4 regions of the Methylomonas montana genome follow, and region 3 is predicted to be linked to each of the others. Evidence: riboswitches for the same ligand, from Rfam matches in the RefSeq annotation. Region 3 holds a riboswitch; each other region holds the start of a gene.
The links. Region 3 has a riboswitch for cyclic di-GMP ahead of QZJ86_RS08290 (PEP-CTERM sorting domain-containing protein). Riboswitches for the same ligand answer to the same signal wherever they lie in the genome.
Positions count from the first base shown of each region.

Region 1: linked by a shared signal. The riboswitch ahead of QZJ86_RS13430 (PEP-CTERM sorting domain-containing protein) and the one ahead of QZJ86_RS08290 (PEP-CTERM sorting domain-containing protein) in region 3 are both predicted to bind cyclic di-GMP.
Region 2: linked by a shared signal. The riboswitch ahead of QZJ86_RS04100 (hypothetical protein) and the one ahead of QZJ86_RS08290 (PEP-CTERM sorting domain-containing protein) in region 3 are both predicted to bind cyclic di-GMP.
Region 4: linked by a shared signal. The riboswitch ahead of QZJ86_RS17580 (hypothetical protein) and the one ahead of QZJ86_RS08290 (PEP-CTERM sorting domain-containing protein) in region 3 are both predicted to bind cyclic di-GMP.

Region 1 covers NZ_CP129884.1:2,919,199-2,926,669, reverse strand. Annotated here, with positions in the region: gene QZJ86_RS13430 (PEP-CTERM sorting domain-containing protein) at 898-1,701, opposite strand; cyclic di-GMP riboswitch class I at 1,725-1,811, opposite strand; gene QZJ86_RS13425 (cupin domain-containing protein) at 2,381-2,863, opposite strand; gene QZJ86_RS13420 (efflux transporter outer membrane subunit) at 2,899-4,383, opposite strand; gene QZJ86_RS13415 (multidrug efflux RND transporter permease subunit) at 4,401-7,471, opposite strand, start outside.
Region 2 covers NZ_CP129884.1:835,051-842,521, reverse strand. Annotated here, with positions in the region: gene QZJ86_RS04120 (IS1595 family transposase) at 30-977, opposite strand; gene QZJ86_RS04115 (response regulator transcription factor) at 1,113-1,661, opposite strand; gene QZJ86_RS04110 (ATP-binding protein) at 1,639-3,012, opposite strand; gene QZJ86_RS04105 (hypothetical protein) at 3,240-3,515, opposite strand; cyclic di-GMP riboswitch class I at 3,891-3,974, shown strand; gene QZJ86_RS04100 (hypothetical protein) at 4,073-5,146, shown strand; gene QZJ86_RS04095 (hypothetical protein) at 5,251-6,021, shown strand; gene QZJ86_RS04090 (sulfotransferase) at 6,190-7,471, opposite strand, start outside.
Region 3 covers NZ_CP129884.1:1,781,337-1,788,807, forward strand. Annotated here, with positions in the region: gene QZJ86_RS08280 (cytochrome-c peroxidase) at 1-1,037, shown strand, start outside; gene QZJ86_RS08285 (hypothetical protein) at 1,180-1,599, shown strand; cyclic di-GMP riboswitch class I at 1,748-1,834, shown strand; gene QZJ86_RS08290 (PEP-CTERM sorting domain-containing protein) at 1,857-2,696, shown strand; gene QZJ86_RS08295 (DUF2341 domain-containing protein) at 3,031-4,812, shown strand; gene QZJ86_RS08300 (ExbD/TolR family protein) at 4,816-5,220, shown strand; gene QZJ86_RS08305 (energy transducer TonB family protein) at 5,746-6,417, shown strand; gene QZJ86_RS08310 (putative porin) at 6,497-7,471, shown strand, end outside.
Region 4 covers NZ_CP129884.1:3,795,005-3,802,475, forward strand. Annotated here, with positions in the region: gene QZJ86_RS17545 (cell division protein ZapA) at 1-106, opposite strand, end outside; gene QZJ86_RS17550 (TIGR02449 family protein) at 103-330, opposite strand; gene QZJ86_RS17555 (UPF0149 family protein) at 432-962, shown strand; gene pepP (Xaa-Pro aminopeptidase) at 978-2,285, shown strand; gene ubiH (2-octaprenyl-6-methoxyphenyl hydroxylase) at 2,289-3,503, shown strand; gene QZJ86_RS17570 (hypothetical protein) at 3,576-3,989, shown strand; gene QZJ86_RS17575 (hypothetical protein) at 4,100-4,930, opposite strand; gene QZJ86_RS17580 (hypothetical protein) at 5,131-5,919, opposite strand; cyclic di-GMP riboswitch class I at 6,030-6,106, opposite strand; gene QZJ86_RS17585 (transglutaminase family protein) at 6,673-7,470, shown strand.

The DNA.
Region 1 (7,471 bases), 1.1 Mb from region 3:
AAATAAAAACGCCGTACTCCTTGCTATTGCGCGCCGAATCGGCGGGCATTTCATGCAGTGGATCGGCTGTGATTAATGCTGCTGATTTCTAATAAAGCATGAGGCGTGCCAGATTTTTAAGTAAGCCAGGCGGGATGGTCGGAAATATTGAAGACGATTTATAAGGTTTTATTTTTAAATGGTTTTTAATGGAATAAATCTTACCCCGTAATACGGTTAGGGTCGGGGGGTCAGTGATTTCAGCAGGCGTTCAGCGCAGTGCTGCTTGTTCAGCACCAATTTCAATAGACTTCTGTTTAAGGGGTGTTTGCTGGGCAACAGCACAAAGCTTGATAACGGTCGCTGGGAGCAGGACTCTAACGTCAGTTTAGTATCCCGACTTTGGGCATTTGCGCCGAATGTTGACCGCCGGTTCATGGCTCGAAATGGCTGGAGGGAACTTATAAAAACTCCTTCTCCCGGGCCGAGAAGTAGATTTCACTATGAAACAGGACACACCCCGCTCGTCCGAACCGGCGATCCGCAGGAGTTTCAACGCCATTTCCTGGAGAAGTCGTTGGCGATGAGGGCGCAGGCCTATCAAGTGGAAGTCAAGGCCAAACCGCCAAGGTAGCGGCCAGCATCCATCGGCATTTCGATTTTCCCCGATCATAGCAACGACGGCGACAAACTGATCGGCTATGCCGATGGCACGATTTACAAGATCAAGAAGTCGGGTAAGAACGCCTATGCGTTTCACGTAGAAGCAGGCTAGTCACGGAGCCTGCGAATTAGCGTTTGATGGGGGATTGTTTATCCCATCCTATGGCCCTATTTTGGCTGTTAGTGCAATGGATGGCCGTGTAACTGAAGCCACGCTGACTTAAAGCCAACGTGGCGTGGGCTAGGTCATGTATTTTATACGGCAAGTCTTGAGCCAACGGCTTTGCGCCGGCCAGCCAGCAGGCCTAACAGACCAGTACCGAACAGCCAAACCGCGCCAGGGACGGGAACGGAAGCGACGGATACGACATTTTTAATGGTTTTTGACGAACCGATCAAGGAGCTAAATGAGCCGTTGCCGTTATTACCATCCAATGCGTTGACCAGATCTAAAAAGCCGTTGCTCAGACCCGCCAACCAGAGGTTTTCGCCAGTAGAACCGCCGGTCAAACCAGGGTTATTCGCAGCCCAGCCACCGGTGAATTTGGTTTTGAAACCCACAGCGAAACCGCCATAGGTGCCGACATAGTCGGGTGTATTGTTGTCAGGGTTGATATCCAGTAGTTTGGCGCTCAGCAACAATTGCTCGGGCTGGTTGGACCATGAGGTGTTGCCAAAGGTGCCGGCAGGCAGGCTGCCCTTGATTTCCAAATAGTTGCTCAAGCTCGTAGAGCCGATTGATGTGATCAATTTGCCGGCCGAGTTGAAGTTAGCCTGGTATTTCACGCTATCGCGACCCAAATTAACATAATTGTCCACATCGCCCCAGAATGAAGCAGTGGAACCGGTGCCTTTCAATTGCCAATAAGTGCTTGATCCAGAACCTTTTCTCTCGATCTTGATCGTTTCGTTGACATCCAGGAACAAAGGCCAGCTTGGCGCGCCGACGCCAGTGGCGTTATATGAGTATGGCACGGTATCGGCTACTGCGTTACCCGTGGTGGCTGCCAGCGGCAACAACAGGGCGAAAGCCCAACGTGCATATTTAACGACTTTCATTTAAATCTCCTTAAATTAATTAAGGTGGCAACCCGGCTATCGTGATGTATCGAACCCTCAGACCCGCAGTTTTCCGCCCCGACCTCACGATCGGTTTAGCTTTTACACACTTCTGATTTTGAATTAACACAATATTGGTACAACATGCCCTGCGCTTCCAGCGATGACTTAAAACCTCGGCTCAGTCCCTATCCATGCCATCCCTGTTCCCTAGCTATTCCCAGCTGATAGCCAAACGACTGGTCTCAGCGTTAAAGCCTGCGGCATCTTATTCAGGTGAGTAGGTCTTTTCGGTGACGGGTGCATGAACTTTGCAAGAAATGTAATACGTACGTATTACTGATGACGATCAGGTTAAAAATGCTGTTAAACCGGCAGTAGAATCATTTAAAGGAAGAGGTTCCTGCGCCGGAAAGACAAACCTTGCGAAATGGCGTGATGAGATCTGAATATAAGGGGCAAGCTTGATGTCATTAGCTTATCGGACCCAAAAACCGGGTGTTGCGGCGCGAGGTTCCGGCCTTGCGTTTGGCCGCCGGATGAACCATTCGGGTATCGGCAGACCCAGGGGATATGTCCTAGATACGATTAACGTAGCGTAATCGTAAGAATGAGGTGAAATGCATTGCATTGCATAACCATGCCTCCGAATATGCTACGTTAAAAGGCGAAGATTAGTTTACGTGTACGGTGTGTCGTCTTTATGAACAAACTTCCACTTCCCCTCCACGAGTATGGCTTTGAGATCGTCATCGGGGTAACTTCCTTCGTCTCCCGGCGTCCGGTCGCCGATTTCGAGGTAGATGACTGCCTCCGACGTTTCGTTAATCAGATGGTGTCCGTTGCCGTTGCCAGCCTTGAAGCCGGCGCACATTCCCGGCGAGAGCTGGCTGCGACCTTCGTCAGTATGTAAGGTTGGATACCCTTGCAGGATATAGATAAATTCGTCTTGCTTGGTGTGAGCGTGACGAAGGGCAGAAACGGCATTGGGAGCCAAACGTGTCAAGTTGACGCCAAAGTTTGTAAGACCAAACAGATCGCCAAGCCGGCGCTTCTCCCGACCCAGCATAAGCGACGCGAACGGTTCGGGATAGCTTGATGGCTTGCTTCTTGCCGGTGCCTCAGTCGCAATGATGGCGATCGGATTGGATTTTTCTGACATAAGAGCCTCGCGAGAAGGGGCAGGGTTTACAAGGATTACTCTGCTAGCGGCAAAATCAAATAATCCGTCCATTTCCGTTCGCCGCCGGCTTCATCTTCGCTAGGCAGCAAGGTTTCGTTCCAGCCGCCGCCCAAGGCTTTTACCAATAGCACCGATGCGCTAAGTTGCTGGCCTTGCAGTTGCACGGCGGTTTGGCGGTTGGACAACGCGGCGGCTTGGGCCGTCATTACGTTGATGTAACTGACGGTGCCGGCCTGATATTGATTGTTGGTTAACGCCAGCGCCTGGTTAGCAGCGGCGACGGCTTTATCCTGCACCTGTTTTTCTTCGTCCAGGATACGCAGCGCGGCCAGATTGTCTTCCACTTCCTGAAAGCCGGTCAGCACGGTTTGACGATAAGCGGCGACCGTGGCGTCGTAAGCGTCGACAGCCTGTTTGTACTGAGCGTTCTTGGCGCCGCCGTCGAATAATGTCAGCGCCAGGCCGGCCGGTCCCAAGGACCAATAGCGGCGCGCCATCGTGAACAGCGTGTCGGCGGTAGGCGACTGAAAGCCGTTGGTCGAGGCCAGATTCAAGGTCGGGTAATAAGCCGCCTTGGCGACGCCGATCTGGGCGTTGGCGGCGGCGATTTTGCGTTCGGCGGCGGCGATGTCGGGACGGCGTTCCAACAGTTCAGAAGGCAGGCTGACCGGAATCCCCGGCGCTTGCACATCTAAAGAGGTTGGTGCCAACGATAATTCGGCCGGCGATTTGCCGATCAGCACCGCAATCGCGTGTTCCAGCTTGGCGCGCTGCACGCCCAGATCGATGGACTGCGCGCGCACCGTTTCCTGCTGGGTTTCGGCTTGCACCACATCGGCCTTGGCGACCACGCCCACCGCGTAGCGGTTCTTGGTGATTTCCAGGGTTTTGCTGTAAGCGGCCACCGTTTCGTCCAGTAAGGTCTTTTGCGCGTCCAGCACCTTTAGTTGAAAGTAATTGTCGGCCAAGGTCGTCTGACTGGACAATATCAGGCCGTGCAGCGTCGCGGCGCTGGCCTGGGCGTTGTCGGTATTGGCTTCCAGTTGGCGGCGGACGCTACCCCATAAATCCGGTTCCCAGGCTACATTGACCGCCTGGCCGAACAAGTTCCGCACCCCGCCTACCGCGACGTTCTGACCGGTGGCGGCTCTGAAGCGGTTGAAGGTGCCGGTCAGCGTGGCAACCGGCAGCAAGGACGATTGCGCGGATTGCACCAAATGCTGGGCTTGCCGGTATTGAGCCTCGGCCTGGATGATGGATTGATTGGCGCCGGCGACCTGTTCTTCCAGTGCGTTCAATCTGGGATCGTTGAATATTTCCCACCATTTGCCCGGCAATCCCTTGTCTCTGGGTTGAGCCTGCTTCCAGCCCTCGAGTTCCTTGAACTCGGCGGGCACTGAGCTGGCTTGCGGACGAGCATAATCCGGGCCGACCATGCAACCGGTCAATTGGGCGGCGAATAAGGCATAAATCGGAGCGTGCTTAAGACGAAAACTCATGTAAATCTCGGTGAAACTCAGGCAGGTTTGCGCGCTCGGGAAGCGGCGCGGTTAAAAAAACGGCCATGACACCACAGCCGGAAACGATCCAGGTAAAGATACACCACCGGGGTAGTATACAGCGTCAGCATCTGGCTAAAGATCAGGCCGCCGACGATGGAAATCCCCAGCGGTTGACGCAATTCCGCGCCATAGCCCGTACCCAGCGCCAGCGGTAGTGCGCCGAACAACGCGGCCAATGTGGTCATCATGATGGGCCGGAAGCGTAGCAGACAAGCCTGAAAAATCGCCTCGCGCGAATCCAGGCCTTGCTCGCGCTCGGCCTGCAAGGCAAAGTCTATCATCATGATCGCGTTTTTCTTGACGATGCCGATCAGCAAAATCACGCCGATCAAGGCAATGATGCTGAACTCGGTGCCGCAAGCCATCAGCGCCAGCAGCGCACCGACTCCGGCGGAGGGCAGGGTGGAGAGGATGGTCAAGGGATGCACGAAACTTTCGTAAAGCACGCCCAGCACGATGTAAATACTCAACAGCGCGGCCAAAATCAGCCAGGGTTGATTACGCATCTGATCCTGAAAGGCTTTAGCCGAGCCTTGGAAGCTGCCTTGCACCGCCACCGGCACGCCGATCTCGCGCATGGTTTCTTCGATTAAACGCGTAGCGTCCGATAACGAGACGCCGGGATTCAGATTGAAGGAAATGGTGTTGGCGGCGAACTGGCCTTGATGATTGATGGTCAGCGGAGTATTGGTGGGCGCAAAACTGGCCAGCGCCGACAACGGTATCTGCCGAGCCGGGGCTTCCTCGCCGCTGGGCAAACGCTGGCTGGGTACGCTGATATAAACCTGTTTTAAGGCTTCCGGACTTTGCCAATATTCAGGCGCCAGTTCCATCACTACCCGGTATTGGTTGAGCGGATTGTAGATCACCGATACCTGGCGTTGGCCGAAGGCGTCGTTGAGGCTGGCATCGATCATCGCCTGGCTGACGCCGTAACGTGCCGCCATGGCTCTATCCACCACCAGGCCGATCTGCTGGCCCTTGTCCTGTTGGTCGCCGTTGACGTCGCTGAGTTCCGGCAGTTTGGATAATGCGGCTGCCACTTTCGGTGTCCATTCCCGCAACAAATCCAGATCGTCGGATTGCAGCGCATAATCGAAGGAACCAAACGAGGGGCGGCCACCGATCCTGAGTTCCTGGGCGGGGAACATATGCAATTTGGCGCCGGGGATGCGGTTTAGCGTGGCGCGCAGGCGATCTTGAACCACGTCTATCGGTTCGCGCTCGCTATGCGGTTTTAGTACCACGAATACATCGGCGCTATTGCTGCGCTGTTGGGCGCCGGCGAAACCGACCACGGTGCTGACCGCCGGATCTTTTTGCACCAGCTCGGAAAATTGAAACAGCTTTTTCTGCAATGACCAGAACGAGGTGCCTTGGTCGGTTTGGATGCCGCCTACCAAGCGGCCGCCATCCTGGGTGGGGAAGAAGCCTTTGTCGATCACTGCGTACAGATAAAAATTCAAGCCTATGGTGCCCAGCAAGATCAGCAGCATGATCCGGCTATGCCGCAATGCCCAGCGTAAGGTCTGTTCGTAGCGATCTTGCAGCCAGTCGAAGGCTGAGCCTATGCCCCGATAAATCCGGCCATGCTCGGCCGCATTTTCCTTGCCCAGCAAGCGCGCGCACAGCATCGGCGTGACGGTCAATGAGATTAATAAAGACACCGCTACCGCGGTGGCCAGCGTCATCGAAAACTCCCGGAACAGCCGGCCGGCGACGCCGCCCATCAGCAGAATTGGCAAAAATACCGCTACCAGCGATACGCTCATCGCCAGTACGGTAAAACCGACTTCCCTGGACGCCATTAACGCAGCCTTGAAGGGTTTCACGCCTTTTTCGATGTGGCGGCTGGCGTTTTCCAATACCACGATGGCGTCGTCGACCACAAAGCCGGTGGCGATGGTCAGTGCCATCAAGGTCAGATTGTTCAGGCTGTAGTTCAGTAAATACATTGCCGCGCAGGAGCCGATCAGCGAAACCGGTACCACGATGATCGGGATCAAGGTCGAGCGTATATTTCGCAAAAACACCAGCACCACCAAAATGACCAGCACGATGGCGATGAACAGGCTGTGCTCGACTTCGGCGATCGAAGCGCGTATGGTCAGGGATCGATCCACCGCCACCGACAGATCTATCGTGCTGGGGATGGCGGCGCGCAGCTCCGGTAATAGCGCCTTGACCTGATCGACGGTTTCGATGACATTGGCGGTGGGCTGTTTGGTCAGAATCAGCAACACCGAGGGTTTGCCGTTTTTCAGGCCGGTGTTGCGTAAATCTTCCACCGAATCGACCGCATTGCCCAGGTCGGAAATTCTGACGGCGGCGCCGTTGCGGTAACTGACGATTAGCGGCAGATAGTCCTCGGCCTTGCGGGCCTCGTCGTTGGCTTGAATCTGCCAGCGTTCGCCGCCGCTTTCCATCAATCCTTTCGGGCGGGTGATATTGGTTTGGGTGATGGTATTTCGGACATCTTCCAGGCCGATGCCGTATTTGGTTAAGGCGTTGGGATTCAGTTCCACCCGCACCGCCGGTAGCGAGGCGCCGCCGATCTGCACCTGGCCTATGCCGGGCACTTGGGCGATTTTTTGCGCCAGGATGGTGGAGGCAACATCGTACATCTGGCCGCGATCCAGGCTTTCCGAAGTCAGCGCCAGGATCAGAATGGGCGATTCGGAAGGGTTGAAGCGGCGGTAACTGGGCCGGTTGGGCATGTTGGTCGGCAACATGCTGGTGGCGGCATTGATCGCCGCTTGCACATCGCGGCCGGCACCGTAAATGTCTCGATCCAGATCAAATTGCAGGGTAATCCGGGTATTGCCTTGCGAGCTGCTGGAGGTCATTTCGGTGACGCCGGCGATGCGGCCCAAGGCTCTTTCCAATGGCGTAGCCACCGTGGCGGCCATGGTTTCGGCGCTGGCGCCGGGCAATTGGGCCTGCACGGAAATGGTCGGAAAATCCACCTGCGGCAGCGAGGATACCGGCAAGTTCAAGTAAGCCAGGGTGCCGACCAGTGCGATAG
Region 2 (7,471 bases), 950 kb from region 3:
TGCAAGAGCCCTTGTAAAAAATTACCTGATTACCCATAAGCCTCAGCTAATTTGAGCAAACGGCCCGGCATGGGTGGAGAATTAGCCGCAGCGATGAGAAACCGCGGCATTATGGTTTGCAGATCGAATCTGCGATTAAAACGATAACAAAACTCGGCCAGATAGCGGGGTAAATGTTTGGACTGAATGGCATGGTAAGTGCCATTGATGGCGCGCTTCACGTTACCGATCATGGTATTGACCCAGGCGAATTCTTCTTTCGTCACGCTGTCAGGACCACCGCCGGTGACAATGGAGTAATGGTGACAACCGTGATCGAGCACGGCGGAAAAGCAAGCTAAGCCGTCCGAGTACACCAGACTACCCGGCTGAAGATGATGGCCGGCCCAGCGCTTGATTTCGCTGTTGCGGAAGCCTTTGACGACATTCAAGTTCATCGCGATAGGATGGTGTTCCTTGTTCAGCGCCACCGCCGCGACAAAAGGCGTCTTGTTTTCCGAACCTCGCCCGCGTTTGCCACCCCGATGCTCGCCGCCCCAGTAAACGTCATCGAGTTGAATAATGCCGGTCAGCGGTTTGCGATCATCGCGCTCTTTCATTGCCTGCATGATCTTGTGCTTGAGGCTCCAGGCGGTGTTGTAGGAAACGCCGATTTGCCGCTTCAAGGCTAAAGCCGACAAACTGGTTTTGGCTTGAGTCAGCAGATGAATCGCCAGAAACCACACGGTGAGCGGCAACTTGGTTTGTTCGAACAGCGTACCGCTGATCAACGAGGTTTGGTGATGGCACGTCGTGCACTGATACAAATTGCGAGTCTTGATCACGCTATAGCGGCGGCGACCGCAGCCTGGGCATTGAAACCCGGATGGCCATCGCGCCTGAAATAGCCCTGCGGCACACTGGCTTTCAGTACCGTAGCGATTCATGAAATCCGTCAGGCTAAAGCCTTTTTGAAATTGGATCGGATTCTTTTTCATGCCACGATCTCCTGTCAGTTCATAGCTTTCATTGGACTAGCAGGATGCTCGTAAGTTGCTGAGGGTCGTGGGTAATCAGGAAAAATTAACTCTAAATAAGGGGATTAAATAAAAATGTCATATAAGTCTGGCATGTCATTCCTTAACCGGCCGCTTTTCTAGCTTTCTTTGTAGAGTCCTTCTATGCATATTCAGCGCCCTGGCAGCGGCGGAGATATTACCGTCGTGCTGCATCAATACTTTTTGCAAATGCTCCCATTCCAGGCGCTTGACCGATAGCGGGCTATCGCTGATGGCTACCGAGGCATCACCTTCGTTTTTGTACAGCGCGCTGACGATTTCATCGGCGTTAGCCGGCTTGGTCAGATAATGAATCGCCCCCAGTTTAATGGCTTCCACCGCCGTTGCGATACTGGCAAAACCGGTGAGCATGACGATTTGGGTATTATCATCCAACGAAATCAATTTCTTGACCATTTCGAGGCCGGAATCGAATCCAATCCGCAGATCGATCACGGCATATTCGGGTTCGGTCTGTTCCGCCAACTGCATCGCGGTGTTGACATCGTTAGCCACCGTTACTTGGAAATTACGCTTCTCCAGCGCAGGCTTCAACACCGAACAAAAAGTCACATCGTCGTCGACTAGCAGTAAATTGGGTTTATCCATAGGTAATTCCGTCATTCGTACTCTCCTTAGCTAATAATGGCAAACTGATCTCAACGCAAGCTCCGCCAGACTCGAGATTGTCGAATAATATTGTACCGCCCAAGCGTTTGATGGTGGTATAGGTCAAAAACAAACCCACCCCCATGCCCTGCTTATTGCTTTTGACGGGCTGATGACCTGCAAACTCGATAAATTCCGCAGGCAAACCTGGCCCAAAATCCCTAATTTTCAACAGCAAGGTCTCTTCATCCCACGCGGCATGAAACTCGATCCCTTTGTCGACAGGCGATGCTTCAGCGGCGTTATTCAGAATATTGATGATCGAATGCGTGACCGTGCGTTCGGCAATGATGCGCGCGCTCATGTCTACATGCGGCGAAATAAACAGCTTTATCCGGGTGGCGGCTTTATGAGTGCGCCATTGACCGAGCATTTCGTCGATATATTCCCCAACCAGCATCACTTTGCCGGACTCGGCTCTCATTTCGCCTGCGGAGGCAGACATTACCGATAAAGCTTGCTTGCAACGGTCGATTTGCTGCTGAACGATCCCCAATTTTTGATGCAATTCGGGATAACGGTGTTCTGGTAAATCCTCGACCATCTCATGAATCAAGATCGCGATAGTACCTAGCGGCGTACCCATATCGTGCGCGGCACTGGCCGCCAAAGTCCCCAAGGAAACCACCCGCTCGTCGCGCAAAGCGCTTTCCCGCGCGTCGGCAAGATTGCGCTCCCGCTCTTTCAAGGTTTTGGACAACTCAACCACGAAAAACGCCACCAAGCCAGCACTGAACACAAAGCCAAACCACATGCCAAATACATGCAGATTGAAATAACGCCTGTCGTTCATCAAATGCATTTGCAACCTCATTTCCGGCGTCATCTCGGTCATCGCCGGGTGCGCCAAATGCGGTTCGACGGCCGGCAACGGCACGTTATAAGCAATCAACACGGTATACACGCATGAGGTGATGATCACCATATTCCAAGCATAAGCTTGCGGCAGCATGATCGCGGTAACGATCAAGGGTAACAGAAACACCCAAATGATGGGATTTGACGCCCCGCCGGTCAGATATAGCAAATACGCCAACGCCAGCACGTCCATGCAGATTTGCGAAAAAATCTCGTGCTCGGTGACTTCTTCCGGGGTTCCCAGGCGCAACCAGGTGTAAAGATTGAGTATCGAAATCGCAAAAATCGCCAGCCACAACTGGTTTTGCGGTAAATTGATGCCCAAACCATTGACGGCAATAAACACTGCCACCGTCACGGCGAACAGCATTAGATTTCTAAGGATATAAAGCCATCTCAGATTTTCCCTAATCGAGATTTCGGCTTTGGGGAGTATATGTGAAAGCATGGACATGGCAGTAATGTTTAAAGAATAGAAAGTAGCGACTATGTTATCGCCCTTCCCGAAAGCTGCCGGCATTTACCAAAATAGTTAGACTCCCTTCCGCTATTTTTATGTCGGTAAACAAGCACGGTTATTCAGGCTAAAAACCAGAGCCCCATAATTAATTGGCTAGTTAACCAAAATAACATCCGGCTCGAATGATGTCTGGCGCCTCCAGACTATGCGGCGTATCACGCATTCGCTAAGCGCCAGCTGCCGTTTTTATCCACCCATCTCATGCTGAGCCAATACCAAAGAGTCATCGGCACCATCATCGCAAACCACTCCCAGTCATCGATCAAGAATAATCTGGCGATCCAGCCATTACCGTCAAAATAAAGCCCCCAAGGCACGCAATAAAAGGTAAAGACGAGGCTACTCCAGATCAACAGCAACGCCCCCTTACGGGTTTCGATACTGGACAGCGCCAGGAATACCCACAGCGGGGTTTTATCGGTTCTCTGCATAAATCACTCCGTTAAAATTTAAAGTCAGCCAAGCCTTGCGGCGCAACAAACTAACAATAAATTGCGATAAAAGAAAGCAATTCTTCATCGAATCAGCAAGCACTAAATGCTAGGCCGGACCGAACCAATCCGGCAGTAATTAATCTATGTTATATAAAAAAGCTCGCAAGGTTATTTCCCTCAATTCAGGCATTTGCCCACATCAGGCATTTCACTGAAAATCCACCACATTAATTTGAAATCATTAAAACTTTTCCGAATTGGCTCATTACTGGCTTAAGACTTGGAACTTACTTCGCGCGTTGCTTATCGGCAACAGTTAATTGACCATTTTTCCTGGCATGTCTAACGTCCGCTAATCAGTCCATCGCGCGAAGCACGAGTGGCCACACCCGTCGTGAGGCGGGGCCGGAAAATCACGGTTCTTAAAAACGATTTAAAGAAGGCCGGATTGCCCCACGGTAGCTCGTGGGTAAGGGCAAAGTTTGGCTCAATGCTGTTGGTCAAGTTTTGTCAGTTTCGCTGTTACCTTTAATTCTAATAAAAAGAGGATGATCATGATCTTTCGTAAAACGGCTATAGCAGCTCTCTTGACAACTGGACTAGCTGGCATCTCCGGCCAAGCATTCGCTCATCAAACCTATAACCTGACCGGTGCTGGTATCACTATCGGCGATAGCGTCAATAACACCGATGGCGTCTCCAATACTGGCGGCTACGGGCCTGTCGGTATTGGCGGACGGGTCGCTGGCGACGCCAATGCTAACATTCCAGGCACCGGCGGCTTGCCAACCGACTACACAGGAACCCTCCCTTACAATTTTTATTTCGGCCATCACGACTCAACTGCAACAGGCCAAACCAATCGCAACTATAAAACCGGAACCTCTGCTACCGAAACTAACAGCTTATGGAGAGCTTATGCCGTTCAAAACGCTTCAACCACTTGGGGCCCCCTCCTCCCCGACGGCGGCGCAAATGACCATCCCTACGTCGCTGTGGGCGGTGATTCATGGCAGACAGGCAGCACCACAGGCGGTCTCGATTACGCACTGATTCACGCTAGTGCCGGCTCCAACGACAATGCGCAAAATGTAACTACCGCGACAGGCGTGTGGGGCGGCACGTACAACATAGACATCACGGTCAAAAGAGACGCTAACTACGATTCTTTGAACGATGCCAATGCATTATTGGATGTCGCGCTATACCGCGGATCGGATACGTCCATCTTTTCTAACCGCACAGCGGCTTTCGATCCGAACGCGGCGGGCGTACAAGGTTCCAGTTTAGGAACAGGCGGCGTTGACGGCTCTGCTTTGTTATGGAGCGCTTCGCAAGTTTCAGTTGGCGATATTCTGACCTACACACTTTCAATGGACTTTGCCGAGTGGCAAAAAACCGACGCAGTTGCTGGCAGCCTAAACGATGGTGACGCAGGTTTCTACACCCTAGTCGTCGGCGCGCACGGCGGAGCAAGCAATTCGGCTCTGGCATATACGGTAGATACTCATTCTTACAGCACCATAACAGCCGCCCCTGTCCCTGTTCCAGGTGCAGTCTGGTTGTTTGGCAGTGCGATTGCCGGTTTGATCGGTTTCGGTCGTCGCAAACCGCAACTAGCCGCTTAATCGACGAAACGGGATTACCGCCAGTTTTGCCGGTAATCCCGTTACAACTCGCGGCTCAGCCGCAAACTTACGTTTGAATTTATTTATTCGATCGAGAGGCCAAAATGATTGAACCCGCACCGTATAAAAAATTGGCGCTGGCTGGCGCCGTCGCCGCAATGCTGCTAGTCACTGATGTAGCAAATGCGCACGTTACCTATAACACCTCTGGCGCACCTGCGGATGGCTCGCAAACCGGCCCATGGTCAGTTGACGATCCAGGCTACACCGGCAACCTGCCTGCGACCTGGGTAGCGATGATCCATAACGACGGCGGAGTGGCCAACTCGCAAACCGCCAACAGTGAAGGCGCCGGCTTTACGATAGGCATGGGCGCCAAAGCTTACAAAGACGGCGCGACCAACTGGGGCCATACCGCCGATTATGGTTTATTCGAGCTGCACCATGACGCTACTGTCACCATCACTGTATCCTCGGACAACTCCAATTTGCGCCCTGCCTTCGGTTTATGGGATGGCTGGGATACCAACGACGGCAGTAGCCGCCACGATTCATATTTAAATAATGGTGCGCTCAATCCGATGGGCTCGGTGCTGGGTTCGTCGTTGATACCGCATGATCCGACTGCTTGGGCCGTCGCCGCCGTTCAAGGCACCACTGCCACCGCGACGCTGACCCGTTTCCTGACCGCCGGCAATTACACGCTAATCCTGGGCGGTTACGACGGCACGGTAGGCGGCGCCAATCTGGCTTACACCGCCACGATCTCGGCCGCCGCGTCGCCGGTACCGGTGCCCGGCGCAGTTTGGCTATTCGGCAGCGCAATGGCGGGCTTGATCGGTTTCGGACGACGAAAGCCGGCTGTTGGCACTTAAAGCCAATTTGATTCAACCGACAGCCGCTTTCATTCGTAAAGTCAGGTCGGTTTTCGGTCAAGGATGGCCGGGAGCATGGAAGCTCCATTCTAATTGATCACCGATCGGCGGGCTTCGAGTCGATTTGACCAACAGCAGTCCTCTCCCAGCCTTTGGCGCAGCCTTTATTTAGCGGTAGCCAAACGCCTCGATATACGGTGCCAACATCGGCAAAATAGGCTCGTAAAACTTTTCATAATGTCGCCAACGCGCCACCGACCGCGAATAAAGCGGCTGCGCAACTGCGGCAAAGCTCGGCGTGGCGATGTAACGGCCCTTGGCTTTCTCGTGAAAAGCACTCACTTCGGCCACCCACTCCAAATCCAGCAGAGCAAAAACCCGGCGCAAACTGTTTTCGAAATCGTTGACAGTATCCTCGTAGCGCAATTCCAAATAGCGCGGTTGTATCGATGGCTTGATATGCAACCACCAATCCATCACCGCCGCGTATTGCTTAGCCACGCCTTCCCAACTGATTAAATTGATCGTCACATTCGACGGTTTGAATGCCTGCTGGAAACAACTCAAACAAACGTCGCGCGGGTCGCGCAACGCGAAGATAATCCTGGCCTCGGGAAATACGCAGCTGATCAGGCCTATATCGATGCTGTTAAGCGCCACTTTGTCGATGAAGCGTTTTTTCAACGCTGCCTCGCCGTATTCTTCGCCAACCCGCCGCCAATAGTAAGCGCGCAACTTCCGGACATCATCCAAACCAAGCCCACGCAATGCGGCGGGAATATCGTCTACACAACCGCTAAGCCGTTGCAGCTCTTGAATCAAACCGTGAATCAGATCGTTTTCATCGGAGGTGAACACCGCCGGATGCGCCGCCAGCACTTGCTCGGTCAGCGTGGTGCCGGAACGCAGAAACCCCAACAAAAAAGTAGGCGCCGGCAAGCTGTCGGCGAAGTCACTCGCCGTCCAGCGCTGCAGCAAAGCCGGGTCAAAACCCTGCTTATTACGCTTGATCGTGCGAAAAATATGGTCGGCATCGAGCGCGCGCAATTCCGGCAATTGCCGATATAAGGCCTTTGCTTGTTGGCAAGCATCGAACGATGCCTGGTATTCTTCCAGCTTATCCAGCACTCCGACCAGCTCCTGCCAGGCGCGAGCGGTCTGCTGATTATTCCGATTGGCGGCTATCACTTTACGAAAGCGCTGCTCGGCTTCCGGCAAGCGATTTAATTGTGCTTCCAGCACCGCCAGCATGTTATTGCAAGCCGGATCGTCGGGACGTAGTTCGCAGACCTTGCTGGCAAAAGGCAAGGCGTCTTCGAATCGATTGACTCGCGTCAGATAAAGCGCCCGGTTATTCAACGCCGCAGGATCACTGGGTTCCAATGTGACCGCCAGCTCGGTCAGTTTCAGCGCGGTATCCAAATCGCCCCAATAATGCAACTGCTCGGCT
Region 3 (7,471 bases):
CGGATCTTTCTAAACCCAGCGGCCAGAGTTGCTCCACCTGTCATAGTCCGGCGGCCGGATTCGCCGATCCGAACAAGGCCCTCCCGGTGTCAAGAGGCGTTCTCAAGGACCGCTTAGGTAGCAGAAACGCGATGACCACGGCCTACACGGCTTACACCCCGCCGCTCCATTTCGATCCAACCGTGCGTCCGGCCTTCCCGCAGGGCGGGTATGTGGGTGGCTTGTTCTGGGACGGTCGGTCGCAGACGGGAACGCTGGAAGAACAGGCGAAACAGCCTTTCCTGAACCCGTTGGAGATGCATAACCAGGACAAGTCAGACGTGGTGCGTTCCGTCCGCCGCTCGTCCTACGCCCATCTTTTCCGCAAGGTATTCGGGCCGCAATCCCTAAACGATGTCGATACGGCCTTTCAGCATATCGCCGAAGCTTTGGCGGCTTATGAACGCTCGGACGATATGAATCGGTTCAGCGCCAAATACGACTACTTCCTGGCCGGCCTGGCTACGCTGACGCCCGCGGAAGAAAGGGGCCGGCTTCTGTTCATGGGCAAGGCGCGCTGTTCCAACTGTCATACGCCCAAGGGTGGGCCGGACGGCAGACCGCTGTTTACCAGCTTCGGTTTTCAAAACCTGGGCGTACCGAAAAATCCCGAAAACCCCTACTACGACCTCCCGCCGGAGCTGAATCCAGATGGGGCGGATTTTGTCGATGTCGGTTTGGGCGCGGTGGTTAACGATCCGCTGCAAAGAGGTAAATTCAAGATTCCGACGCTGCGCAACGTAGAGGTCACTGCCCCTTACATGCATAACGGCGTGTTCAAGACGCTGCACGAAGTGGTGATGTTCGACAACACCCGCGACGTCGCCAGTTGGCCGCCCGCCGAGGTGCCGGAAACCGTCCATCGCAACGCTCAGTTGTTGCCAGGCACTTTAGGCCGGCTGGGTCTTAGCGCCCAGGAAGTCGACGACATCGTGACGTTTTTGACGACGCTGACCGACGGCTTCCGCCCGGAAACCAGCCCTGTTCCCCTTCCTTAGAACATTGGAATGGCAATTAAGGAACCGCGCTGAAAGGTGGGTAGGTAGCTTGGACTGGCTGCCTACCCTTTCCGAGGCACTTGGTATGATTTTCCCAGTATTGGTTTTCGTCCTGTTGAGAAAACTTGAAGGAGGTTTATTAGTGAATAACACTTGCACCATCAATCCTGCATTGCGCGCTCGCTTTGCATGCCTTTGCCAATTGATGGCATCGGCACTGTTAAGTCATCCTGCTTCGGCCGAAGATCTTGCCAGACAGGCGGAAGTCGCCCGTCGCGGCGCCGAAGTGACGCCGATTTCCCTGGCCCGGACTCAGCATCAATTTCTAAAGACAGCCGACGGCGGCGTGCAGCGGATCGTTGCCCGCGACGATATGGATCTGGAGCAGGTTTGGTCGATTCGCCGCCATTTGGAGGAACTGGCACAACGTTTCGGGCGTGGCGACTTTTCCGCCCCGGCCTTCATTCATGGCGCCGATATGCCGGGCTTGGCGCAGTTGCGCGCTGCCTACCAGGCCAATTACAGATCGGTTATACAGCCGAGGCGGGAGGCGCCAGCCTAAGCTTCCGAACCAAGCACGCAGCGCTGTTCAATGCGGTGCATGAATGGGATGGCATGGCATGGCATGGATAGGGACTGAGCCGAGGTTTTAGTCATCGCTGGAAGCGCAGGGCATGTTGTACCTATGTTGTGTTAATTCAAAATCAGAAGTGTGTAAAAGCTAAACCGATCGTGAGGTCGGGGCGGAAAACTGCGGGTCTGAGGGTTCGATACATCACGATAGCCGGATTGCCACTTTAATTAATTAAGGAGATTTAAATGAAAGTCGTTAAATATGCACGCTGGGCCTTCGCCCTGTTGTTACCGCTGGCAGCCACCACGGGTAACGCTGTGGCCGATGCGGTGCCATACTCATATAACGCCACTGGCGTCGGCGCGCCAAGCTGGCCTTTGTTCCTGGATGTCAACGAAACGATCAAGATCGAGAGAAAAGGTTCTGGCTCAAGCACTTATTGGCAATTGAAAGGCACCGGTTCCACTGCTTCATTCTGGGGCGATGTGGACAATTATGTTAATTTGGGTAGCGATAGCGTGAAATATCAGGCTAACTTCAACTCGGCCGGCAAATTGATCACATCAATCGGTTCTACGAGCTTGAGCAACTATTTGGAAATCAAGGGCAGCCTGCCTGCCGGCACCTTTGGCAACACCTCATGGTCCGCGCAACCCGAGCAATTGTTGCTGAGCGCCAAACTACTGGATATCAACCCTGACAACAATACTCCCGACTATGTCGGCACCTATGGCGGTTTCGCTGTGGGTTTCAAAACTAAATTCACCGGTGGCTGGGCTGCGAATAACCCTGGTTTGACCGGCGGTTCTACTGGCGAAAACCTCTGGTTGGCGGGTCTGAGCAACGGCTTTTTAGATCTGGTCAACGCATTGGATGGTAATAACGGCAACGGCTCATTTAGCTCCTTGATCGGCTCATCCAAAACCATTAAAAATGTCGTATCCGTCGCTTCCGTTCCCGTCCCTGGCGCGGTTTGGCTGTTCGGTACTGGTCTGTTAGGCCTGCTGGCTGGCCGGCGCAAAGCCGCTGGCTCAAGGCAACCGCTGCGAAACCTTGGAAACGAAGCGCTAGCGAGTGAAGGTTGAGTAGTCCCTGGAAGCCGCAGCGCCGGGCGGTTTTTCGACTAGAAAAACTGCAAGGCATCGCGAAACGGCGTGGAGTCATGCGAGAGCCAAGGCTTTGATCCCCTGGTTGGGTCAAAGCCGAGGTGACGCGGACGGCCAGGGCCGCCGCAGGCAATCACCGTGACAGTGTAGGCGCGATTATTCACTCAGGGATGATGAATAATCTTTACCGCCGGAAGCCGTCACTCGCCGATGAATGGTTCGACGCGCAACTACACGACCATGGAGCCGATGCGATGAATATGAATTGCCCCATGCATAGCCAACATCAACCGAACTAATTCCGCTAACACTCATGACGCACAATGCACTGAAGTGGGCCTTGAGCCTGTTTTTGTTACCTTCTCTATGCCTGGCTTGGTGGAACGACGACTGGTCGTCGCGCCGGCAACTGGCGGTGGACGCAGCGGCGACCGGCGCCGACATTCAGGAGACGCTGAGCGATGTGCCGATACTGGTGCGGCTACATGCCGGCAACTTCGGCTACTTCGTCGAACTGGCCGAGAACGGCCGCGATTTTCGATTTTTAAAAGACGACAAAACCCCGCTGGTGTACGACGTCGAGCAAGTCGACCTGTTGAGCGAGATCGGTCTGATCTGGGTGAAACTGCCGCAAGTGCGCGGCGGCGTGAGCAGCGACGACTTCTGGCTGTACTACGGCAACGCCAATGCACCGGATGGTTCCGACCCGAAAAACCTCTACGACGTGGCGCAAGGTTTGGTCTACCACTTCAAGGACGGCGAAGCGCTGCCGCAGGACGCCACCGCCTACGCCAGCCACGCCGCCGACTCCAAAGCCACGATTCAGCCGGCCGGTTGGATAGGTGCTGCGGCTCAATTCACCGGCACCGGACCATTGTCGATTAATCCCGCGCCGCAGTTGGTCATGGCGCCCGCCAAAGGCTGGACTTTTTCTACCTGGCTGAAGCTTGATCAGCCGCAGAACGCCGCCAGCCTGCTGGAAGCCCGCGAAGGCGCGAATGGTCTGGAATTGAGCATTCAAGGCACGGTGTTGAGCGCTAAGTGGTTAGCTGGCGCGAGCACCGCCTCGGTCAACCTGACCCTGGGCCGCTGGCAACATATTGCTGTGACCGCCAAGAGCGACAAACTAGAACTGTATGTCGATGGCGTATTGGCCGGCAATGCCGCCATTACGTTAGCCGCCGTTAACCCGACGATCAGCATCGGCCGCAACCTGGTGGGCCTACTCGACGAAGTGCAAATCGCCGCCACCGCCCGCAGTGCCGATTGGGTCAAGTTTGGCTTTCGCAGCCAAAGCCCGGACTTTTCGGTGTTGAGCTACGGCCAGGACGAAGCCGTTAGCAGCGGCGATGCCGGCCACTTCATGGTCATCGTCCAAAACGTCACCGTCGACGGCTGGGTGGTGATAGGTCTGACCCTGATCATGCTGATCGTTGCCGTGATCGTCATGGTCACCAAAACATTGGTCATTACTCGTGTCACGAAAGATAACAGAGCCTTCCTGGAAAAATATCGCCGGCTGGACTCGAACAAACTCGGCGAACTGGATCAGGACGAAACCAGCGACGAACAGGAATTGGCCGACTCGGACTTGTTGACCGCGCTGGTCGGCAAACACGACCATTTCCAAAGCTCGACCTTGTATCACCTGTACCACACGGCGATCCACGAGCTGAACAAGCTGCAAGGCGGTGCCGATCAGGTGGTGACCCGAGAAGCCTGGGATTACCTGCGCGTCAAGCTGGATAGCCAGATCGTCAGCGAAAGCCAACGCCTGAACAGCAACATGGTGTTACTGACCATCGCCATCGCCGGAGGGCCTTTCCTGGGGCTGCTCGGCACGGTGGTCGGGGTGATGATTACCTTTGCGGCGATCGCCGCCAGCGGCGACGTCAATATTAACGCCATCGCTCCCGGTATCGCCGCCGCGTTGCTGGCTACCGTCGCCGGTCTGGCCGTGGCGATCCCAGCCTTGTTTGCCTACAACTACCTGTTGACTCGGATTAAGGACATCACCGCCAGTATGCGGATGTTCGCCGACGAGTTTTTGGCCGTGTTGTCGATGCGCGCCGCCCGACAACAGCGCAGAGCCTAAGTCATGAAAGTCGAGGAAGAAGGCAAAATCTACGACGACATCAACATCACACCGATGCTGGACGTGGCCTATGTGCTGTTGCTGATTTTTATCATCATGACCACCGCCACCGTACAGGGCATCACCGTCAGTCTGCCCAAGGCCAGCAGCACGCCGTCCTTGTCCAAACCCAAAACCAAGGCCATCTCGATTACCCCGGACGGCAGCATCTATCTGGATACCTACCCGGTGTCGCTCCAGGAACTGGAAACCCGCCTGGCCCAATACAAAGCCGCCACCCCGGACTTACCGGTGGTGGTGAAAGCCGATGCCAGCGTGCAGTACCAGAAAGTCATCGAAGTGTTGGACGTGGTGACTCGGTTGCAGATTAGTCAGTTGGGGTTGGTGACGCAGAAGTTGGTGAAGTGAGGATGTTTTTGATTGCTACAGGTGTTGGAAGAAGTGTCGCTGACGCGAGGATGATTTTGAAGTCGGGTCTCGGCCCGACAGCCGAAATACTTTCGCTACGAAAACCATCCATGGTTTTCGCCCTTCGGGCCAGCCTTTGGCTGTTCAAATTCGTTCCTGACGAATTTGTGCGTGGCCAAAAGAAAGTATTCAAAGAAAAGGCCACCCGACATTCCGCCTTAATCCTGCGCGTCTCGCTTTTGGCGAGGGTTTTCGGAAGGGCCATCCCTGGCCCTCCGAAAACGCGCGGCATCCTTGCCGCGCCCCTGGCGGGCTGATCTTGCCAAAAGCTGCGATGCTCGGGGCGGAATAACGGGAAGCACCCTGTCCCGACACTTGAAAATATTGGGGATTTAGATGCGTACGGTGGGCACGATGAGTGCCCATGCGGCAGGCAGCCGAAGTGAAACAACAGCAGATATTGGGCTAGGACTGAATTGAGACCACGGGCGTTTGGGTCCCGTGACCACGAATGAACATAACGAGATGAAAAACAAATATGCCTGGCTGCGCCGATTGCCCTTGTTATTGGGGATTGGCTTGGGCCTCTTGATAGCGCTGGGAGTGTGGTGGTTGACGGAAAAGTTCGAGAAACCGCCGCAAACCAAGAAAGTGGCGCAACGGATCACGATGATCCAGCCGCCGCCGCTGCCGCCACCACCGCCCGAGCAAAAGCCGCCGCCGGAAGAAGTGAAAGAGGAAAAGATCGAAGAACCGGAGCCCGAGCCCGAACCGGAACCCGCGCCGGAGCAGGACCAGGCGCCGCCCGCGGAAGAGCTTGGGCTGGATGCCGACGGCGCAGCCGGCAGCGACGGCTTTGGTCTGGCGGCGCGCAAGGGCGGTCGATCGATATTAGGCGGCGGTGGCGGCAACGCCATTCTCTGGTACGGCGGCCAAATTCAGCGCCAGGTGGAGAACGGTTTGCAAAGTCTGCTGGCCGACAGCGCCGCGGGCAAGGCCGGTTACAGCGTCATTGTCGATGTCTGGATAGGCGCCGACGGCCGTGTCGACCGCAGCGAATTATCGTCCGGCAGCGGTAAGGCCGATGTCGATCAGGCCTTGCGCGCCGCGCTGCTAAGGCTAACAGCTAGCGTTGGCCGTCCGCCGCCGGAGAACATGCCGCAGCCGATTCGGATTCGGCTCATCTCAAGGGTGTAGGGGCTTCCTGGTTCCATGTGAGTATTGCCATGACAAACACTCCGGATTTTTAAGACTATTGATTAAGCGATAAACCACAATGAATACCGCAACGAAAAACCTGGTCCTGCTGCTGACCGGCAGCCTGGCTGTCACGACCGGCGCGGCGCAAGCCGCCGACGAGATAATCCCGGTCAAAAAATCCACCTTGATCAATCTGGTCGATTTGTTGGTGCAACGCGGCGTGATCAACAAAGACGAAGGGAATGGTCTGGTTAGCGCCGCCGAGCGGGAAGCCGCGGAAGCAGCCAGAACCGCGCAAGCCAGCGCGGCTCGCGGCAATGGCGGTAAAGCCGCGCCGGTCAGTGAGTTGTCCTCTGTCAATACCCCGGCGGGCGATGCTGCCGTCAATGCCGAGTGGGGCGGCGAGCCGGCCAGCGGCAAAACCAAGGCCGGTAAGATCAAGCATGTCGGCTATGTGCCGGAGTTCGTCAAAAAGGAAATTCGCGACCAGGTCCGTGCCGAGTTGAAAGCCGAGGTGTTGCAAGACGTCAAACAGGACGCCAAAACCGAAGGTTGGGGTATCCCCGGCGCCTTGCCGGAGTGGGTGGCGGCGATTCATCCCAGTTTCGATATGCGTGTGCGTTTTGCCGACGATTTCTACGCCAAGGATAACGAAGGCGGTGTCGATAATGTCGGCATCGATGCCGACGGCAATTTTTTCGGCCCCTACAACTGGCTTTCGATCAACCGGGCCGGCAATACCCCGCAAGGCGGCTTGAACCGGCAGGTGGCGTTAAACCCGAACGAAGCGATCCTGAATAATCAAAAAGACCGTTTGCGACTGCGGGAACGCTTTCGTCTGGGCTTTGAAGCCAATCTGGCCGAGGGTTTGAAGGCCGGCATTCGTTTCGCCACCAGCAATATCAACAACCCGGTGTCCAACGATCAGACCCTGGGCAATACCGGCCAGTCTTACCAGTTTGCGATCGACCGTTCTTATCTGCAATACGATTTCCTGGACGAGCGAAAAACCAACTGGTTCAGTCTGTACGCCGGGCGGATTATCAATCCC
Region 4 (7,471 bases), 2.0 Mb from region 3:
ACTCGCGGGCCGAATTGATTAAAGCCTCTTTTTCGTCTGCGGCACAGGCGATTTTGTATTCCTTGTCGAGAATATTCAGCGAGACAGGTTGTACGGTTTTTCTCACGAATCATGCTCCATGGCTTTCAATCGGGCGATCATCGCCTCGACCCGCGCCTTAGCCAGCGTGGTCTTCTCCAACAGCTTAGCTTTTTCCTTGACCAGAGCATCTTGCTTGACTTTCAATGACTTATTCTCGTTTTTGACTTGATTGAACTGCGTGATCAGCACATCCAGTTTAGCTTCCAACGCTTCGAGTTCGGTTGACGGGTCTTTTTCTGTTTCAGACATAGCAGGAGTATGGGCCGATATGACGTTATAATCATCGTGGATGGCGAAGAATGTTAGCATAAGCCATGTTATTAAACAGCTTTAATAGGAACACAGATCAAATGACCTATCGCTCGGTTAATGCCATTTTGGAGCAACAGGATACCGACATCGGTGCGGCGGAAGCGCATGGCATTGCCACCGGCATACTGTGTGTCGAAATCCGGGCCGATGCCGAAAACTGGCTGCGCGAGTTATTCGCAGACGAACAGCAGTTAATCGACGAGGACAAAGCCTTATTGCATGGTGTGTTCGAAAAAACCCGGCAATTACTGGAAAATCAGAACGACGAATTTGCCTTCGACTTACTGATGCCCGAGGACGACGAACCCTTGGAAGAGCAAGTGGAAGCTCTGCGTAGCTGGTGCCAGGGTTTTCTGTTCGGCGTCGGTTACGCGCAAACCGGTGCCGACTGGCCGGGGGATACCGCCGAAGTGATGCGCGATATCATAGAACTGACCAAAATCGACACCGACGTCGCCGGCGAAGACGATGAAAGCGCGCTGATCGAAATTCGCGAATACGTGCGTGCCGCGGTTTTTACCGTCCGCGATCAGTTTGCCGAACTCAGCCAATCGTCGCAAAGCCACTAACGCCAAAAATCGACCATGAAACAAAGCGAATTCAAAAAACGCCGAGCCAGCCTGATGAAGCAAATCGGCAAGGGCAATATCGCCATTATCGCCAGCGCTTCACAACGCACCCGCAACCGCGACGTCCATTATCCATTCCGCCAGGATAGCGATTTTTACTATCTGACCGGCTTTAACGAAGCCGAATCGATGGCCGTATTCATCCCCGGCCGCGAACAAGGCGAATACATCCTGTTCTGCCGCGAATTCGACGAGAAAAAAGCCTTGTGGGAAGGCGCTCACGCCGGCCTGGAAGGTGCCACCAAGCATTACGAAGCCGACGACTCTTTTCCGATCGACGATCTGGACGACATCCTGCCCGGCATGCTGGAAAACAAGGGCAAGGTGTTCTACCCGATGGGCAAGGACAGCGATCTGGACCACAAACTGCTGGAATGGATCAATCACATTCGCAAGCAATCGCGCAGCGGCGTCAGCGCGCCCGGCGAACTGGTGTCGCTGGAACACATCCTCCACGAAATGCGCTTATTCAAAAGCCCGGAAGAACTGAAATTGATGCGCCGCGCCGGCGCAGTGTCCGCCAAGGCTCATATCCGCGCCATGCAAGCCTGCAAACCCGGTGTGTACGAATATCAAATCGAAGCCGAGCTGATCCACGAATTCATTCAAGACGGCCTGCGCGCGGTGGCTTATCCATCCATCGTCGCCGGCGGTAAAAACGCCTGCGTGCTGCATTACGTCGACAACAAGGACAAACTCAACAAAGGCGATCTACTTCTGATCGACGCCGGCGTCGAGTGCGACCATTACGCCGCCGACATTACCCGCACCTTTCCGGTATCCGGCAAATTTAGCGAACCGCAAAAAAAGCTCTATCAATTGGTGTTGGATGCCCAAGCCGCCGCGCTGGCCGAGATCAAACCCGGTAACCCTTGGAACAAGGCTCACGACGCTTCGGTGGAAACGCTCACTAGGGGCCTGATCGAACTGGGTCTGTTAAAAGGCAAACCCAAAAAACTGATCAAGGACGAAAAATACAAACAGTTTTACATGCACCGCATCGGCCACTGGCTGGGCATGGACGTGCACGACGTCGGCGATTACAAGATCAAGGACGAATGGCGCCTGCTGGAACCGGGCATGGTCTTAACCGTGGAACCAGGCCTGTACGTGCCGGCCGACTGCGAAACGGTGGACAAGCAATGGCGCGGCATCGGTATTCGTATCGAAGACGATGTGTTGGTGACTAAAGACGGCCATGAGATTCTCACTCACGGCGTCCCCAAAGCAGTTGCCGACATCGAAGCGCTGATGGCGGGCTAAGCAATGCAAACCGATTTCGACCTGATCATCGTCGGCGCCGGCCTGGCCGGTAACTGTCTGGCCCTGGCGCTGAAAAATAGCGGCTTGAAGATTGCGTTGGTCGAAGCCAATAGCCGTGAACAACTGCGCCATTCGCCGGCCGGCGACCGCGCACTGGCCTTGGCGGCCGGCACCGTGGAACTGCTGAATGCATTGGGCGCCTGGCGCGGCGTCGCCGACAAAGCCACCGCCATCAAACATATTCACGTCTCGGACCGCGGCCACTTCGGCAAGACCCGGCTGGCGGCGGAAGATCAAGGCGTCGAAGCGCTGGGTTACGTGATCGTCGCCCGCGACATCGAACAGCACATGGCCGATCTGGTCGAAAAAACCGACACGGTTTGCCTGTACCAAACCAGAGTCGCCGGCTTGATGTCCGGCCGTGACGCGGTCAATGTCAGTCTGAAACAGCACGACGGCAGCTCGTTAAATGTCAGCGCGCAACTGCTGGTCGGCGCCGACGGTGGCAACTCCACGGTACGCAAGCTGCTGGAAATTCCGCAACAAGTTACCGAATACGGACAGACCGCACTGGTCACCACGGTGCAATCGGCGCTGCCGCACCGCAACACTGCCTTCGAACGCTTCACCGAATTCGGCCCGCTGGCCTTGCTGCCGGTGGCCGGCAAACAATCGGCGGTGGTCTGGACCCGCAGCCACGAGCAAGCCGAGACACTGATTAACGTCAACGACCGCGAGTTTCTCGCCGAGCTGCAGAACTGTTTCGGTTACCGTTTGGGCGAACTGAAACTCGCCGCGCCGCGCCGGGCTTTTCCGTTAAGCCTGATCCGTGCCGAAAGCATGGTTTCCGGCCGCACCGTGATCATCGGCAACGCCGTGCATCAATTGCATCCAGTCGCTGGCCAAGGCTTTAACTTAGGCATTCGCGATGTGGCTTTGCTGGCAGAAATGTTGATCGACCAACAACAGCAAAACGGCGATTTGGGCGATGCCCGCCTGCTGAAAAACTACAGCCGGCAACGCCAACAAGATCATGGCAAAACCATAGGTTTTACCAACAGCGTGGTAAAGCTGTTCTCCAACGGCAATCTGCCGTTGGCAGCCGTGCGTAACGCCGGCCTGACCCTGCTGGACCACCTACCGTTTGCCAAACAATTGCTGACCCGACATGCAATGGGATTGGCCGAGCGCTTACCTAAGCTGGGCGACCGGGAGTAGCAAACTTGCCGAAAACACTTATGCTGATTCCGGCCTACAACTGACCATAAAACAATAAAAACAGGGGGAGCCATGAGTTTTAAATCCAGTTTGGTCAAAATCGTTATCAAGTTGACACCCAACGCACTGATCATTTGGGTAGCCAACAAGATACTCAAAGGGGTTGCCGAATTGCAGGCTTTCAATTTCGACATTGATGCCCGAAAAATCTATGCGCAGACCTTGCTTTATGGCGAGGAAGTACCGATTGAATTGAGCCTGGAAGATTTTGCCGTGTTCAATGACGGCGAGGGTTACCGCTTCATCATCCATCATGCCAGCTCGAACAAACCCTGGCTGAACAACCTGCTGGCCCGCGTCATCGGTAAAGGCTGGAAGATTCCGTCGTTGCCGCATTTCAGCGCCCAGTTGGAGCTGGTTGCCGAAGTGTTCAAGGCCAAACCGGTAGCGTTAGAAAGCGCCGACGACGACGTTATCGATGGCTAATTAAAATTGACGTCATGTCCCGATGCAATCTGGGACATGACGAGTATTAGCACTACAAAAAGATGACTATTTGTTCAGCGCTTCCATAGTTTTTCCATTCGCCGTACGGCTCAGGACCAACGTTTACGATAAGTCGAGAACCCCAGCCCCGCTATCCCGCTCGCAAACAACCAAAAGGCAGCCGGTAACGGGACGACAGTGGTTTGAAAGCTAAAGGTGCCGACTCGGGTATCGCGGATGCCGCCGAGATGATCGAAGCCATTGCCCAGACCCAGAATCCCGCTCAAACTCAATGTGTTGCCGCTCAATTGGGTGCTGACATCGAACAAATCAAACCCGCCGATCCGAAAGCCGATGTTGTTCATCAAAATCCAACCGGATTGCCCGGTGACAGCATTTGCCAACGCCGGGATATACTCCAGATCCAGATCGCCAAACAGTACGCGGTTATTCGGCGGGTCGACATCGACCCGAAAACGCATCACGCCGCCCAATCCGATCTGCCCGGTCGCCGTGCCGCTTAAATTGGCGGGATCGAATGAAAAGGTGGTGGCTTTGTTTTGCCTACCTAACGGATTGACCGGCAGGGACGAGGCGTTGACCTGAAATTGCCGACCAAGGGCGGAAATTTCATCCGACACGCTGTCGTAAAGATCCGGTGTATTTTCATCTCGAAGCTGGCTAGACGTTTTCGATGCCGCCGAGGCATCGAAATACTCTTCCAGGTAAAGAGAAGGCCGGCAACAGATAGAAAATGTCTCGGTCGGCGCGTCGGGGTAATTATCTTTAATCACCCCGGCAATCAGCGCGTCCCGATCCAGATTTAGCGTCATGGCGCCACCGCTTACCGTGGCCGCTTCCGCATTGCCGAAAGCGAATGCACCATATACGGCCACGCCAACCAGCATGCCGCGAATAACAGGGTAGTGATACTTTTTCATTATTTTCTCTCGCTGGATTTACGTCCAGGGTCTATGGATTTGAGCGGCGATCAGCCCGGTATTGCATCTTCGTTGGCCGGCTTGAATAGCCGTCGAACAAATACCGTGGTTCGCTCCTGACGGAATGCCCCACGACGACATTGCAAACAGGTGGGGAAGCCAGATGCAGCGCATACGGCTGCATCTGGCAGGACAATGATCTAAGCGCTCACGCAATGCAACTGACGGCGTTTGTAGCCAATCAAGCCCAACAGCGAGCTGCCGAACAACCACACTGCGCTCGGTAGCGGTACCGCAGCCGGCGTCAGGCTCAGGCTACCGACAACAGCGGTCTGTCCGGCGCCGCTTACCCCCAGGAACGAACTCCAGGTCAGGCCAAATGCGTTCGGATAAGTAGTAGGTCCCACGCCGCCGCCTAAGATCAAGTCGCCGCTCAATGTCAGTTCGCCGTTAGCGTTGACCGATTCGCTGGCATTGCTTAACTGTAGAAAAGTCGTCCCTTTAAAGAACAAGTCATGCGAAACCAAATTCCAGATGCTGCCGATTTTTTCCAAGGTAAAGTCATAAGGCATCAAAACCCCTGCCCCCGGATTACCCGGCACAGCCAGCCTTAAAGCGCCACTCAAGCCAATCTGACCCGCTGCGGTATTACCGGTATCCGTCGTGGTGGCTTCCAGATAACGATTGGGCGGATTTCCGTAAAAAACCGTGGTATCGACACTGTTAACTGAAAACTGCATATTCGAGGTCGAACCGCTACCGCCGGCCGTATTTGCATTGATGGCGGTGGTGTTATAGCTGGCGTCGAAATAACGATCCACAATCCAGCCGGCCGCCGCGCTAAAAGCGCTATTGTCGATACTGATGCGGGCATTGCCGCTAACCAAGGCCGCACTGGCCGACGCGGGTGCCAATAATCCGCTGAATACCACAAATGCCAATACCCCGGCATTAGCCAATTTCGAGCGATGGTTTTTTCTCTGTTTCATTATTTATCCTTAAAAAGCGATTTACGGTTGCAGTTAATCTTCAAGGCCTTGGCCGACCGCTGCAGTGGTTTTCGCAATTCCGGCAAACAGTACTCTCAGGCCTGTCACTTGAAGGTAACCCGGCTGTCTCGTTCCAAGACCCGTGGCTTTCCGACTCCGTCTCACGGCGGATGTGGCTAAATGTCGTCATCCCTACGACGCCGCTCCTCTCCTTGAGCGAAGGCATCCTGATCATGCCAAGCATTTAAAATAACGCTGTTGAATTTTGTGGATTACTCCGGATTGAAGGGAGTAGTCGTTCAAATACTTGCTAGTACTTGGCATGACCGGCCTTATTCCGATTGCGGCCATGCCGCAGCAAGTGATCTAGCAAACCAAAGCAATAAGCAGACCAATGTCGTTCATCCTTGGCTTTTGACTGGTCGGCATGGCTCAGCACGGTCGGAAAACGTGAATTTTGTGACAAAGCGAGTTAAATCCCTGATTATCGAAATGCCAGATAACATAGTTTTCCAAGACAATGGTCAGGGATAGGTGCCTGTTATATCCAAGCATTGCGGATTTATTCCATTTCCAGGAAACCACGAAGCTCGATAGGCCCGTATAATGATTGCGTCGGCGCGTCAACGCCGACAGGTAATCGCCGTTGACGGAGAGCCATCCGTAACCGTCATTCCAGAGTAAAATTACCGCCTGCCGACAGCTGCTAAAATATGGCTGACATTTCTCGGTAATCAAAAAAGGATAACCAACATGTGGCTGCAAACTAGCTGCGAAATCAACTTCGACGTCAGCGTCGATACCCCGTTTATCCTGATGTTGCGGCCGCGTAACGGCGCCAATCAATGGGTGGCCCGCGAGTCTTACACCTTGAAGCCGACGGTGCCGGTTTTCGAATATACCGACTACTACGGCAACCTCTGTCAACGGTTGATCGCGCCGCCCGGCGAGTTTTCCGTGCATACCAGCGCCGATATTCACACCACCGAACATATCGACACCTGTCCCGGCGCGCCGTTTACCGAGGTACAGAATTTGCCGGAAACGGTACTGACTTATCTGCTGCCGACCCGCTATTGCGAATCCGACCGCTTCATCGATCTGGCTAGGGAAATCGTCGCCGAGGAGAGGCCAGGCTACGATCAGGTCGCCAGACTGAACCAATGGATACGCGACTATATCCGCTTCAATCCCGATTCCCCGCACTTTCAGATGTCGGCAGTGGAAGTCAATCTGGCCGGCGAAGGCGTTTGCCGCGAATTGGCGCATCTGGGTATCGCACTGTGCCGGGCGCTCTGCATTCCGGCCCGCATGGTGGTGGGCTATTTGTACGGCCTACAGCCGATGGATTTTCATGCCTGGTTTGAAGCCTATGTCGGCGGACGCTGGTATACATTCGATCCCACCCAAGCCGAGCCGCGCGGCGGACGGGTGATCGTCGCTTACGGACACGATGCCGCCGACGTGGCGATCTTCACCCAGTTCGGCCCGGCGTTGTATCCGACGCAGATGCAAGCCGGCGTCCAGCTGTTAGAGAACCTGCCGAATTAAA